3 regions of the Mesorhizobium sp. PL10 genome follow, and region 3 is predicted to be linked to each of the others. Evidence: predicted binding sites of a transcription regulator. Region 3 holds the regulator's gene; each other region holds the start of a gene.
What was found. Region 3 encodes LexA, which represses DNA repair genes until DNA is damaged. Its sites were predicted from a motif close to TGTTCNNNNTGTGTTCNG; they were not measured.
Positions count from the first base shown of each region.

Region 1: a site for LexA is predicted at 1,996-2,013, ahead of ACWGTO_RS14330 (YifB family Mg chelatase-like AAA ATPase). Genes of this name have one in related genera too.
Region 2: a site for LexA is predicted at 2,761-2,778, ahead of ACWGTO_RS04900 (PA0069 family radical SAM protein). Genes of this name have one in related genera too.

Region 1 is NZ_JBSKBR010000007.1:261,170-266,160, reverse strand. Features, by position in the region: gene ACWGTO_RS14335 (malate synthase G) at 1-344, shown strand, start outside; gene ACWGTO_RS14330 (YifB family Mg chelatase-like AAA ATPase) at 370-1,902, opposite strand; gene ACWGTO_RS14325 (Ig-like domain-containing protein) at 2,186-3,691, shown strand; gene gshB (glutathione synthase) at 3,769-4,710, opposite strand; gene ACWGTO_RS14315 (2-dehydropantoate 2-reductase) at 4,813-4,991, opposite strand, start outside.
Region 2 is NZ_JBSKBR010000002.1:279,579-284,569, reverse strand. Features, by position in the region: gene moaB (molybdenum cofactor biosynthesis protein B) at 1-489, shown strand, start outside; gene ACWGTO_RS04915 (GFA family protein) at 615-1,043, shown strand; gene ACWGTO_RS04910 (hypothetical protein) at 1,033-2,007, opposite strand; gene ACWGTO_RS04905 (glycosyltransferase) at 2,200-2,703, opposite strand; gene ACWGTO_RS04900 (PA0069 family radical SAM protein) at 2,853-4,007, shown strand; gene ACWGTO_RS04895 (ribonuclease HII) at 4,163-4,858, shown strand.
Region 3 is NZ_JBSKBR010000006.1:85,306-90,296, forward strand. Features, by position in the region: gene ACWGTO_RS11775 (ComEC/Rec2 family competence protein) at 1-2,399, shown strand, start outside; gene lexA (transcriptional repressor LexA) at 2,393-3,136, opposite strand; gene ACWGTO_RS11785 (molybdopterin molybdotransferase MoeA) at 3,255-4,460, opposite strand; gene moaC (cyclic pyranopterin monophosphate synthase MoaC) at 4,461-4,943, opposite strand; gene trpC (indole-3-glycerol phosphate synthase TrpC) at 4,946-4,991, opposite strand, start outside.

The DNA.
Region 1 (4,991 bases), on a different contig from region 3:
ACCAGGGCGTCGGCTGCTCGAAAGTGCCTGACATCAACGATGTCGGCCTGATGGAGGACCGCGCCACGCTGCGCATCTCCTCGCAGCACATCGCCAACTGGCTGCACCACAAGGTTTGCTCCGAGATTCAGGTGATGGATTCGCTGCGCCGCATGGCGGCGACAGTCGACCTGCAGAATGTCGGCGACCCGCTCTACTTCCCGATGGCCGCCGACTTCGACAGTTCCATCGCCTTCCAGGCCGCCTGCGACCTGGTCTTCAAGGGCCGGGAGCAGCCGAACGGATACACCGAGCCGGTGCTGCATGCGCGGAGGCTGGAGCTGAAGGCGAAGCAGGACCGCTGATCTCCGCCCTTGTGGGTGAGATCACCTATGCCGCCTGCGCCACTCGCTCCGACATCATGCGGTAGGAAATCGCTTCCGCCAGATGAATGCGGCCGACGGTTTCGCTGGCGTCGAGGTCGGCGAGTGTGCGCGCCACTTTCAGCACGCGGTGATAGGCCCGCGCCGAAAAGCCGAGCTTCTCGCTGGCGTCCTTCAGCAGCGACAGGCCGGCGGCGTCCGGCACGGCAATGTCTTCGATGATTGCTGGCGAGCAATGCGCGTTGGTGGTGGCGCTGGTGACGCCAAGCCGTTCGAAGCGTTCGCGCTGGATGGTGCGGGCGCGGGCCACGCGCTGCGCGACGGCAGCACTTTTCTCCGCCCGGTCCGGGCGGATCAGATCGGCGGCCGAGACCGCCGGCACCTCGATCCTCAGATCGATACGGTCGAGCAGCGGGCCTGAGATGCGCGCCTGGTAGTCGGTGCGGCAACGCTCGCCGCGCAGGCAGCGATAGCCCGGTTCGCCGGCCATGCCGCAGCGGCACGGGTTCATCGCCGCCACCAGCTGGATGCGCGCCGGATAAGTAACGCGGTGGTTGGCGCGCGCGATCATGCAGTCGCCGGTCTCCAGCGGCTGGCGCAGCGCATCCAGCGTCTGCGGCGAGAATTCGGGGAATTCGTCGAGGAACAGCACGCCGTGATGGGCGAGCGAGACCTCGCCCGGCCGCACCCGCAAGCCGCCGCCGACCATCGCCGCCATCGATGCCGAATGGTGCGGAGCGCGGAACGGCCGCCGGTCGGTCAGCTTGCCTTCGCCGAGCTCGCCGGCCACCGAGGCGATCATCGAGACTTCGAGCAATTCCTTGGGCGCCAGCGGCGGCAGGATCGACGGCAGCCTTTGCGCCAGCATCGATTTTCCTGAACCCGGAGGCCCGACCATCATTAGATTGTGGCCGCCGGCTGCCGCCACCTCCAGCGCTCGCTTGGCGCTCTCCTGGCCCTTGATGTCGCAGAGGTCGGGCAGGTCGCGCGCCGAGACATGAATGCCGGGTTCGGGTCGCGACAGCACCTGCGTGCCGCGAAAATGATTGGCGATGGCAATCAGGCTGCGCGGCGCCAATATGTCGAAATCCTTGCCCGCCCAGGCCGCTTCCGGCCCGCAGCCGAATGGGCAGATCAGTCCCTTTCCCTCGGCATTGGCGCCGATCGCAGCCGGCAGCGCGCCGGCGACCGCGGCAATGGTGCCGTCGAGCGACAATTCGCCGAGCACGACATAGGAGGCCAGCATGTCGCCCGGAATGGCGCCGAGTGCGGCCATCAGGCCAAGCGCGATCGGCAGATCGTAATGGCTGCCTTCTTTGGGCAAATCGGCAGGCGCAAGGTTGACGGTCACCTTCTTCGACGGCATCGACAGGCCCGACGCATGGAGCGCCGCCTGCACGCGCTCGCGGCTTTCGGCCACCGCCTTGTCGGCCAGGCCGACGATCTGCATGCCGACCTTGCCCGGCGCGATCATCACCTGGACATCGACCGGAACGGCCTCGATGCCCTGGAAAGCAACCGTGCGAACCCGCGCCACCATTTTGATCTGCCCCAATGCAGGCTCGCTCGGGCCATTGTGGATCAAGCCGCCCGCGACGTCGGCCCAAGACAACCATAGATTTCAGGCCAAGGCAAGAACATTACGGGAACATACGGTCCGCCGTGCTTCCGGCACCATAGATGCCGACGCCTGCCTCCGCCCGAGACAGAATTAACTGCAAAGGCGGCGCGATTGGTGTCACCGATCCGACTCGCATACTATGGTATGGTTGGGATCGGGGGACATCCGCAGCGCGTTCAAGCGCAAAAGCGAGGACAACAGGATGCCGACCTTAAGCAATGGCAGTGTGCTCACTGTATGGGAAGAACCCGACAATCCCAACCCGAGCCCCGACGCGGTGCTTTTCAGCATCACGGAAACCGACGGTGACGTGATCGGACCGATAGGGGCAAAGCCGGATTTCCCGTTCGGTGGCATCGACGTGGCTTCGGTCGATGTCTTCGACGGCTTCTTCACCATCACCAGCTTCACCAATGAGGGCCGGACCGAGACCTGGACGACGGTGGAAACGCAGGTCTTCGACAATGAAGGCAATCTTCTCCGCACCTTGTCCGACCAGGCGGCCTACCTGTCGGCCCGGATCGTCTCGGTCAACGCCGACAGCCCCGACACCATCGCCGTGACATGGATCGGGGCGAACGAATATTTCGGCGGCGAAAACACCCAATACGGCCAGCACCAGATCATCCTGGACGGCGGCGCGCTTCAGCCCGACACCTTCGTCAACCATGCGCCGACGGCCGCCGATCTGGATGTCTCGGTTTCGCAGGGGCAATCTCTCGACGATATCAAGTTCAGCGCGGCGGATGCCGACTACGATCTCTTGAGCTTCGTCGTCGTCGATGGGCCGGACCACGGCGCCCTTGAGCAGAGCACGCGATTCGACGGCAACTACTATCCGTTTCACCAAGGTCACGTGGGCGCCAGCCTGCACCATCATGCCGACTTTCTGAACGGCAATCTGTTCGACTACACACCCGAGGCCGGCTTCGTCGGCACCGACAGCTTTGAAGTTTACGCCACGGACGGCCAGGGCAACAGCAATGTGGTGACGATTACGGTCACGGTCACGCCACCGGCCGGGTCCATCGCGCTTGACGACGCCACCAACACTGTGAGCTATGCAGGCAACGACAGTGCCGTGCTCGTCGCCGCGCTGGACGGCGGCGATCGCGTCACCGGCACCGCCTTCAACGATACGCTCGACGGCGGCGCCGGCCACGACCAGCTGTTCGGCGGCGCTGGTTCCGACACCCTCATCGGCGGCGCGGGCACGGATTGGCTGAAGGGCGGCGCCGGCAATGACGTCATAAGCGGCGGTGCGGGCACGGACGGCCTCCGCGGCGATGAAGGCGACGACAACCTCGACGGCGGCGCTGGTTCCGACGAGCTACGGGGCGGCGCTGGCGATGACATCCTCAATGGCGGTGCCGGCGGCGACCGGCTGGCCGGCGGCGAGGGCAGGGATGTCTTCGCGTTCGACACCTTTGGACTGGCGAACCGCGACTGGATCGAAGACTTCAATGCGCAAGATGATGTGATCCGGCTCGACAGTTCCGTGTTTGTCGGGCTGCAGGCCGGCCCGCTTTTCGCTTCGGCCTTCGCGGTCGGTAGCGCAGCCATCGATGACAGCGACCACATCCTTTACAACGACGTGACCGGCGACCTGCTGTTCGATGTGGACGGGGTGGGTGGCGCGGCGGCCGTCAAGTTCGCCGCCGTCGACCCTGGCACCTTGCTCACCGCGGACGACTTCATCCTGGTCTAGAGCAAAGGGGAAACGATTCCCTCAGGAATTGGGTGAAAGCAAAGAGATAGAGCGGTTCGCCGTTTCCGTGAAGCGCTCTAGCGCCTCTTCCCCTCGACGGCATCCCAGAACAGGCTCGCGATGTCGGCGCCGCCAAAGCGCTGCACTTCGCGCACGCCGGTGGGCGAGGTCACGTTGATCTCGGTCATGTAGTCGCCGATCACGTCTATGCCGACGAGGATGAAGCCGCGTTCCCTCAGCGACGGCCCGATGCGCTCGCAGATTTCGCGCTCGCGTTTCGTCAGCTCGGTCTTTTCGGCGCGGCCGCCGACATGCATGTTGGAGCGCGAATCGTGGTCGGCCGGCACACGGTTGATGGCGCCCACCGCCTCGCCGTCGATCAGGATGATGCGCTTGTCGCCCTTGCGCACGTCCTTGAGATAACGCTGCACGATATAGGGTTCGCGCGACAGCTGGGCGAACATTTCGAGCAGCGAGGCAAGGTTGCGATCGTCCTCCTTGAGATGGAAGATGCCAGCGCCGCCATTGCCGTAGAGCGGCTTGACGATGATGTCGCCGAACGCCTTGCGGAAGGCCGCGACCTCCTGCGGGTCCTTGGTGATCAGCGTTTCCGGCATCAGGTCGGGGAATTCGGTGACGAAGATCTTTTCCGGGCTGTTGCGCACCCAGGCCGGGTCGTTGACGACCAGTGTCTTCGGGTGGATGCGCTCGAGGATGTGCGTGGTGGTGATGTAGTTCATGTCGAAGGGCGGGTCCTGCCGCAGCAGGATCACGTCCATTTCCGACAGGTCGGTGCGCACCTTGTCGCCCAGCGTGTAATGGCTGCCCTTCTCGTCGCGGAGCTTCATCTCCTCGATGCGGGCGAACACCTTGCCGCCCAGCATCGACAGCCGGTCAGGCGTGTAGTGGAACAATTGGTGGCCGCGCCGCTGCGCCTCCAGCGACAGCGCAAACGACGTGTCGCCGGCGATCGAGACGGTGGAGACATGGTCCATCTGGACGGCGATTTTCAGCTTCATGGCGGTCTCCGGCGCGATTGGAGCGAGTTCGGGTCGATGCGTCGACGAGAGCGATATACGGAACTCGGCGCCGTCTGCCAATCACGCTTGCTTGGCTCAGGCTTAATGCGTGTCGTCAGCGGCAGCTCTGCCCAGGCGGTGTAGCTTGAGCACCGCATACACCGCCTCGTTCGCCGGCGTCGGGATTCCGAGCTCCCGGCCGAGTTGAACGACCTTGCCCGCGAGCCAATCAAGTTCAAGCCGGTTGCCGCGTTCCAGGTCATGCAGCATGGACGCCTTGA
Region 2 (4,991 bases), on a different contig from region 3:
ACGCGCAGCCTCGCAGACGACAAATCCGGCCAGACCCTGGCCGACCGCATCACCGAGGCCGGCCATATTCTCGCCGCCCGCGACATCGTCACCGACGATCGCAAGAAAATCCGCGACAAGGTGCTGGGCTGGTCGCGCGACAAGGATATCGATGTCGTCATCACCACCGGTGGCACAGGCTTCACCGGCCGCGACGTGACGCCGGAGGCGCTGGAGCCGATCTTCGAAAAGCGCATGGATGGCTTTTCCGAAGTGTTTCATCGCATTTCCTACGACAAGATCGGCACGTCGACGGTGCAGAGCCGGGCGACCGGCGGCGTCGTCAACGCCACCTTCGTCTTCGTGCTGCCGGGTTCGCCCGGCGCCTGCAAGGATGCCTGGGACGGCATTTTGAAGCCGCAGCTCGACTATCGCCACATGCCCTGCAACTTCGTCGAGATCATGCCCCGCCTGGACGAGCATCTCAAGCGCGGCAAGGCCGGCTCGTAAACCAAGGCAAAGTGCCGGTCGCACGCCGCCTATCTCAAGCCGAATGACGCCTGGACCTTCGAAGGGTCATTTCCTGCAGGCTGCCAGGAGGGTAATCTGTCGCCGGGTCTTCAAGGCGGAATACGATGAGCGCGTACACGGGCGGCTGCCATTGTGGCAACATCCACCTGACGTTTGAAACCGGGATCGAGCCATCGCAGATGGAGATCCGCGCCTGCCAATGCGCGTTCTGCGTCCGGCATGGCTCGCGCGCTGCCGCCGATCCGCAGGGTCGGTTGATCGTCACGGTCGAGGACGAGGCGCGGTTGCACCGATACCGGTTCGGATTGCGCACCGCCGACTATCTCATCTGCCGGGACTGCGGCGTCTATGTCGCGGCGGTGACCACCGATGGCGGCGACCCGAGGGCGATCGTCATCGTCAACGCATTGGACGACCGGCCGCGGTTCAGCGGCGAGCCGGTCGCCATGGATTACGATGCCGAGAGCCGCGAGGGCCGCATGGCCCGGCGGCAGGCGCGTTGGATGCCGGTCGAGATCCTGATCAGCGGATGACCGGTTCGCCGTGGAAGCGGCGGCGCGAGGGCGGCGACACGCCGAAGCCGACTTCCATCATCAGCCGCGGCGTGCGTGACGGCACGGTGCCCATATGGAAGCCGAACGGATCTTCGACAAAGCCGAGACCTGCCTCGCCGGTCAACGTGACCGGGCTGTCGTCGCCATAGACCTTGAGCACCTCTTGCGCCGAATGGCCGACGAGCAGCGTCAGCTGGTGCTTGAGGCTGCGTCGCCTGTGGCTGCCTTTGACATAGACATGCGGGCCGGTGCCGGCATCGCAGGGTTTCAGATAGAAGAAAAATTTCAGCATTCGCCAATCGTCGAGATCGAAATGGTATTTGCCGAGCGAGGCGAGGTTCTTGTCGGCATCGGAGGCCTCGCCGGTCGGAAAACTCCACCAGACGCGCGTCGTGATCAGCTTTGCCTGCCCGCCCAGATAGTGCTGGGCGATGTCGAGCAGCAGCGGATCGTTCTGGATGGCGAGTGCCGCGTTGCAGCCGAGGATGCGCTCGAAATAATGGCCACTGAGCAGGGAGCGGCCGAAACGCTTCTCGGCCTCGGCATGATCCCCGGGCATGAATTCGAGCCGGCGGTCGAAATTGCCGAAGCACGGCGTGCTTTGCGCGAAACTGGTGATCTCTTCGTGGACAGCCTGCGGCAGGACCAGACCGGAAAACAGCCCGTCGGACCGGAGCGCCTCGACGACCGAATTGAGGTCGACGCCCCTGAACATCGTAGCCCCGGTATTTTGCGCCGGGCGGGTGGCTTTGGCGCCCAGCCAGTGCAGGCGCCGCCCCGGCATGGTGCGGGCCAGCATGAACATCGGCAGCCAGGCCGGGTTCTCGCGCAGATCGGACAGATAGGTCGGGATGCGCGCGGCGATGCGGCGGAACAGGCTGCCATTGCGGGCAATGGCCTCGAGGCTGGCGGTGCCGGATTTGTCAGGCGTCGAAAGGTTCATTGGGGTCCTCGGTTATGAGCGCGGCACCGACGAAATGTCGGCTGCTCACCGCCCAAGCATTACCCAAACCCAAATGTCCCGCATCAGGGGAATGTTATCCCCGCGTCAACTTTTGTGCAATGCACAATAACGACGAGCTAAAGTAACAAGTTTTGACATCGCTCTCGCCTGCCGACGCGGGAGGACAAGACATCACTTGGCCGGAGCCACCCAGATCTCGGCGTCGAGCCGCCTGGTGGCAAGGCCGTGCGCGAGGGCTTCGGCGCTGCGCGCGTTCTTCGACAGGGACGTCGCCTGCCGCTTGCTGATGACCAGTCCTTCGGCCAGCGCCCGGTTTCCCTGGAGCATCCGTGCCAGGAACGGCCTGCGGCTGCCCCGGGCGCGGGAAAAGCGCGCCGGCATGGTTTGCCGCGCCGTGTGAGCGACAACGTCGTCGATCCAGCCCTCGACAAGCCGTGCGCCGGGTTCCAGCAACAGCAGCCAGTCGCCTTTCGCCTGCCTGATCCCGGCAGCGATGCCGCCGGCGACGAAGTGGCAACCGGCATGATCGGCGACCCGTTGCGTCTGGTCGGTCGAGCCGGTGTCGCAGACGATGACGTCGCGCACCACGCCCTCGACCGCGCCGCCGATCAGCGAGGCGAGCGTGCGGGCAAGGCCCTCTTCGTCATCATGGGTTTCGATGAGAACGCTGAGCATTTCAGCGCAATAGCGGAAAGCCTCGCGGAGCGCCAGTTTGGCATCGCGCGGCAAAAAAGTTCTTGCTTTGTTCTCGTCGGCAAAATAGGATTATTTTCATGAACAGAACGATTCGACAGCCGGCCGACAGTCCCTGGGAGAGGGCGAAAATGGAACATATCGTGCGTGCGGACATTGCAGCCTTCGGAGCAGGACGAGCCGAGATGGCCAATGCGATGATCGAACAGAGCGGCATGCGCGTCCGTCCGGACCGCAACCGCGGCCGTTCTGCCGGGATCAACCCGTCCGGCCGGTTCGAACCCGTCAGCCGGCATGTGTTCGACGATGGCTGGAATTCGCTGGAGGAGCTGCCGCCGTTCAAGACCGAGGTGCAGGTCGAGAAGCCGCGCATCATCATCACCCGCAACGAATCGCCCGACATCTCCTTCGACCGGTCGATCAACCCCTATCGCGGCTGCGAGCACGGCTGCGTCTATTGTTTCGCCCGGCCTACGCATTCCTTCATGGGCCTGTCGCCGGGACTGGATTTCGAATCGAAGCTGTTTGCCAAGCCGGATGCGGCGCGGCTGCTCGACAAGGAACTGTCGAAGGACGGCTACCAGCCGCGCACCATTGCCATCGGCACCAATACCGATCCCTACCAGCCGATCGAAAAGCAGTATCGGATCATGCGTGAGATTCTCGAAGTGCTTGAGGCGCGCGGCCATCCGGTCGGCATCGTCACCAAATCCCATCTGGTGACGCGCGACATCGACATCTTGTCGCGCATGGCCGAACGGGGCCTGGCCAAGGTGGCGCTGTCGGTGACGACGATGGACCGCATGCTGGCGCGTACCATGGAGCCGCGCGCATCGACACCGACCAAGCGGCTTGAGGCAATAAGGCAACTTTCGGATGCAGGCATTCCGGCCTCGGTGATGGTGGCGCCGATCATCCCCGGCCTGACCGACCAAGAAATGGAGCGCATCCTCGATTCGGCCCGCGCCGCCGGCGCCCGCGAAGCCGGTTATGTCATCCTGCGCCTGCCGCTCGAGGTGGCGCCGATCTTCAAGGACTGGCTGCTGCGCCACTATCCTGACCGCTACCGGCATGTGATGTCGCTGATCCGGTCGATGCGCGACGGCAAGGATTACGATTCGGAATGGGGCAAGCGCATGAAAGGCGCCGGACCCTATGCCTGGCAGATCGGCCGACGCTTCGAGATCACCGCCAAGCGGCTCGGCCTTAACGCCGAACGGCGGACGCTGAGGACCGACCAGTTCGTCGCCGCCGCCAATGCGACAGAGCAGCTGATGCTGCTCTGAAGATACTTCTCCTGCCTGCCGTCTTCGGCCGGGCAGGAAACAAGAATCCCGTCCGGCCTGTCCCCCGGCCTGCAGACGGTGCCCTCCCGGTCTTGCCCCATTCGACCCTGGAGGGACTTGCGGAGAATCGGAGCCGATGCGAACCTCGCCGCAACATGGCTCGCGCGCGTTCCGATTCTCCGCTTCTTTTCGAAATCGTCGAGAAGCCCGACTTCTCCTTCGAGACGAAGGCGATGGCTGAGGGCCTGTGGCCGGTGGCGGGCATGGACGAGGCCGGCCGCGGTCCGCTAGCCGGGCCTGTGGTTGCGGCAGCGGTGATCCTCGACCCCGCCAACATTCCCGACGGGCTCGACGATTCCAAACGGCTCAACCATTTGCAGCGCGAGGCGCTGTTCCTGAAAATCCTCGGCTCCGCGCTCGGCGTGTCGATGGCCTCGGTGAGCGCCGAAGGCATTGACGGCAGCAATATCCTCAAGGCCAGCCTGGAGGCGATGCGCCGCGCCCTGGCCGGCCTGCCCATCCAGGCGAAGCTGGCGCTGGCCGACGGCCGCGACGTGCCGCCGGGTCTCCTCTGCGAGGGCCGCGCCTTGGTCAAGGGCGACCAGCGCTCCCAGTCGATCGCCGCCGCGTCGATCGTCGCCAAGGTGATGCGCGACCGGATGATGTGCGGCTGCGGCAGCCACCACGAGCGTTACGGGTTCGAGGTCCATATGGGCTACGCCACGGTCCGCCATCGTACCGCAATTGAGGCGCATGGACCGGTGGCAAGACTGCATCGGGCGTCGTTCGCGCCGTTCCGGCTGGGCGGCGTTGAGGTGGCCGAGGAAGAGAGTTTCGCCGGGCTGGAGTGAGAGCTAATCTCCACCCTTGTGGGGCCCCCACGAGGGGGAGATTGGCAGTTCCTGCGCCGCGCCTCCCTTCGTCAGCACCCAACAAAAAAGCTGCCAGGTTGCCCGGGCGGCTTGATGTCTGCGACTGAAACAA
Region 3 (4,991 bases):
AACGCTCTCTGTTTGCCGATACTCCCTATGCCGAGCCGATGCCCGTCGCGTTGCCCGAGACGCGACCTGGCGTCCGGCCCTTGTCTCCGGATGACGCGCCATCAGCGCCTGTCGCCGTGCCTGGAACTGGCGTCCGTCTGGGCAGACTGCTCCGCCGTCCGTCATGGCCCGCAATCCGCCGCAGCGTTGCGGTGGCCGCCGGCACGGAACTCGACCGTGGCGTTGCCTTCCTGCTGGTGCCGGTCTTCCTGGCGGCCGGGGTCATTGTCTATTTCTCGCTGGCCAGCGAGCCAGGCTTTGCCCAGCCAATCGCCATTGTGGCGTTGGCGACATACTGTGCTGTCGCCACGCGATCCTGGCAAAGGACGCATCTGTGCTGCATGGCTACGATGCTATGCGCGTTGGGCGTGGTTGCCGCCAAGGTCGAGACCTGGCGCGCCGGAACGCAGATGCTGGGCTCCGAGATCCAGACACGGTTGACCGGGCGCGTTGTCAGTCTTGAAGACATGGAGAACGGCCGCGTCAGGCTGACGCTCGACGTGATTTCCACCGCTCACCCCAAGCTGCGCTACGCGCCGGAGCGGGTCAGGCTCTCGGCGCGTAGGATTCCGTCCGATATGACGGCAGGCTCCCTGGTGACCGGCTATGCCAGGCTGTTGCCGCCGACGGGTCCGGTGCGGCCTGAGAGCTACGATTTCTCCTTCGACAGCTATTTCAGCGGCATCGGCGGCAGCGGCTTCTTTCTCGGCAATCCCAAAACCATCGCCGCGCAGGAACCGCCGCGACTGACTGCACGGCTCTCTTCCGCGATTGAGAATGCGCGCGAAAACATTGCCGATCATATCAGGGGCAAGATCGGCGGGGCCGAAGGCGAGATTGCCGCAGCGCTCATTGTCGGCGTGCGCGCCGGCATTCCGGACGAGGTCAACGAAGCGATGCGGCGCACCGGCATCTACCACATCATCTCCATTTCGGGTCTGCACATGGCGCTGGTCGCCGGCACCATCATGGCGTTGCTGCGTGGCGCCTTCGCACTGTTTCCCGATTTCTCCTCGCGCCGGCCGGTGAAGAAATATGCGGCCGCCGTGGCACTCGTCTCGATCGCCGCCTATCTCGTCATTTCAGGCATCGTGGTCGCCGCAGAGCGCAGCTTCATCATGCTGGCGGTGATGCTCATCGCAGTGCTGTTCGATCGTGCCGCGCTCACCATGCGCAACCTGGCAATCTCGGCCATCGCCGTCATCCTGGTGTCGCCGCATGAGGTTGTCGGCCCGAGCTTTCAGATGTCGTTTGCCGCCACCGCCGCCCTTGTCGGCGCCTATGCCGGCTGGGCCGACTACCGCGCCGACAAAGTGAGAACGCCGCCGGCAAAGCGCTCCCTTGTCGGTTTTCTGTCGCAAAGATTCTTGGCTGGCATGGGCGGCCTCGCCATGACCTCGATCATTGCCGGCAGCGCCACGTTGCTGTTCGCGATCTGGCATTTCCAGCGCGTGTCGCCGCTCAGTCTGCTCGCCAATCTCATTGTGATGCCGATCGTATCGCTGGTTGTCATGCCATTCGGAGTGCTCAGTGCGCTGGCCATGCCGTTCGGCGCGGACGGGCCATTCCTCTATGTGATGGGCAAGGGCCTGACGGCAATGATCGCGATCTCTGCCTGGATCTCCGAGCGTTCGCCGCTCGATGCCGTCGGCCTGATCTCCATCCAGTCCGTGTTGCTGGCAACGGTCGCACTGGTCATCGCAACCATGGCCACAACCTGGCTGAGGCTGGCGGCCGTACCTTTCGCGCTGGCTGGTCTGTTGACGGTGCCGCAGGTGCACACGCCCGATGTGCTCATTTCCGAGGATGCGCATCTGGTGGCTGTGCCGATCGGTGGCGGCGAGCTCGCTCTCAACCGGGACCGCGCAAACGAATTCACCACCGACAACTGGAAACGGGCGCTGATGGCCGAGACCATCATTCAGCCCGAGACATTTGAGACGGGAGACAGGCGGTTCGATCTCGATCCGCTCGACCTGCCGCCCGGCTCACCCTTCTACTGCACAGGCGATCTCTGCATTGCCCGGCACCCGTCCGGAGCCATTGTCGCGCTTGCAAAAGACCGCAAAACAGCCCGGCCAGCCTGCGCTTTCGCGAGCCTGATCGTCATCGACGACGCCACCGCCTACAATCCGTGCCGCGACCCGTTGGTTCTGGTCGTGACCAAGAAGCAGCTTGCCCGCGATGGTAGTGCCGCCGTCTTCTTCGATCCGCAATCGGCCGCGACAGCCCCAACCATTCGCTTCGCCGTCGACAAACCCTACCGTCCCTGGCACGAGCAACGCCACTTCTCACGCGAAGCACGCGGCCTGCCGCCTTACAAGCAGCGCGAAAAGTACAAACCTAAACCGGCTCAGTAACGCCTGATCAGCCCGACCAGTTTGCCCTGCACCTTGACCCGATCCGGTCCGAAGATGCGGGTCTCATAGGCCGGATTGGCGGCTTCCAGCGCGATCGAGGCGCCCTTGCGGCGAAAGCGTTTCAGTGTCGCTTCCTCGTCGTCGACCAGCGCCACGATGATCTCGCCGGGGCTGGCGGTGTCGGCATTGCGGATGATGACGGTGTCGCCGTCGAAAATGCCGGCCTCGATCATCGAGTCGCCCTTGACCTCGAGCGCGTAGTGTTCGCCGCCCATGATCATGTCGGGCGGCACCGAGATCGAATGCGTCTGGTGCTGGATGGCGTCGATCGGCACACCGGCGGCGATCCGGCCCATAACCGGGATCGACACCGCCGAAACCGCGTCGTCATTGCCGGCAGACATCGAACGCGAGGGCGAGGCCGGCTTGATCTGGCGGCCGAGACCCCCCTGGTTCTGACCGAGGCTGCCCTGGATAACGCTTGGTGAGAACTTTTTCGCCGCATTGAGGCCGGGTGCAATCGAGTCTGGCAGCCGCAGCACTTCCAGCGCGCGCGCCCGGTTCGGCAGCCGGCGAATGAAACCGCGCTCCTCCAGCGCCGTGATCAGGCGGTGAATGCCGGACTTGGAAGCGAGATCGAGCGCCTCCTTCATCTCGTCGAAAGACGGCGGGATTCCGCTCTCCTTCAGGCGTTCATGAATGAACATCAGGAGTTCATGTTGTTTGCGCGTCAGCATCGCGGCCCCCCACGGGTTCTGAAACCAGAATCAGAAAAAACAAACCCAGAACAAACACTATCTGTTCCAGTTGTGTTCCGCAACCTTTTAAAGTTTAATGAATGTGTTGACGTTTTGTTCAGCGTAACATCAGCACGCTGCAGGCGGCGCCCGCGGCGGCGGCTGGAGCGAAGGGCTCGCGCACGATCAAGCCGTTGGCGTCGGCCAGCATTCGCAGCATCGACGAATCCTGGATGCCGAACGGCGTTGCGACAAGTGCGCCGGCTTCTTCCGTGATCACGGCGCGCACGTAGTCCTGCCTGAGATCGTTGGCCGGCATCGCGGCGCCGAGCTGCGCCTGCCGCATATCCTGCCGATGGGCGCGGCCACCCAGCTGCGCCAAAAGCGGTTTCAGGAACAGTTGCGAGCAGACCAGGCTCGCCACCGGGTTGCCGGGCAGGCCGATGCATCTGATGTCGCCGAGACGCCCGAACATCAGCGGCTTGCCCGGGCGCATGGCAAGCTTCCAGAAATCGAGCTTCATGCCTTCGCCGGTAAGCACGTCGTGCACAAGGTCGTGGTCGCCGACCGAAGCTCCGCCGAGCGTGACGATGACGTCGGCCTTTGCCGCGACTGCCTTCTGCACCAGTGCTGCAATCGCCTCCCTACGGTCGGCCGCGATACCGAGATCGAGAGCGCGCGCGCCGACCGATTGCGCGGCGGCCGCGACGCCATAGGCGTTGGACGAGATGATCTGGTCGGGGCCAAGCGCGCTGCCCGGCGGCAGCAACTCGTCGCCGGTGGCGATGATGGCGACTAGCGGCCGTTGCACCACATTCACCATCGGATGGTTGGCCGATGCCGCCAGCGAAAGTGCGGCCGGATCGAGCACGCGGCCTTTCTCCAGCAGGACGTCACCTTGCGCAAAATCCAACCCGCGGCGGCGGATGTTGCGTTCCTTTGCCGTCGGCTCGGTGACCTCGACCTGGCCACCGCCGAGATCCCTGACATTTTCCTGGATGACGATGGTGTCTGCGCCTTCAGGCAGCGGCGCGCCCGTGAAGATGCGCACGGCCTCACCCTTGCCGACAGTGCCGTCAAAGCCGCGCCCGGCAGGCGCCATTCCGATTACAGAAAGCCGCGCCGGGGCGGATGCCACATCCTGCGCCCGGGCCGCATAGCCGTCCATGGCGGACGCGTTGAAAGGCGGCTGGGTGCGCAGCGCTACGACTGACTCCGCCAGCACCCGGCCGGCCGCATCCGCCAGCGCGACGCTTTCACCCCGCAGCGCCGCAGCGCCGTCGAGGAGGCGTTGAAGCGCCTCGGCGACCGGAACCAGCGCCATTTACGAACCCGCCTTGTAGTCGCCGGACTTGCCGCCGGTCTTTTCCACCAGCCTGATGCCGGAGATGACCATGGCGCGGTCGGCCGCCTTGGCCATGTCGTAGATCGTCAGGCAGGCCACCGATGCAGCGGTCAGCGCCTCCATCTCGACGCCCGTCTTGCCGGTGACGCGGGCGAGCGCGGTGACCCTTAGGCCGGGCAAAGCGGGATCCGGCTCGATGTCGATCGACACCTTGGTCAACAGCAGCGGATGGCAGAGCGGAATCAGCTCATGCGTCTTCTTGGCCGCCATGATGCCGGCGATGCGCGCTGTGCCCAGCACATCGCCCTTCTTGGCGTCGCCATCGAGGATCATCTTCAGGGTTTCAGGCCGCATCGAGACAAAGCCCTCGGCGATTGCCGTGCGCGTCGTCTCGTCCTTGCCGCCGACATCGACCATGTTGGCCTCGCCCTTGGCGCCGAGATGGGTGAGGGCGGCTGTCATCGTCAGGCTACCTCGGCTGTCGCCTTGCCTGTCAAAAGCAGGCGCGTT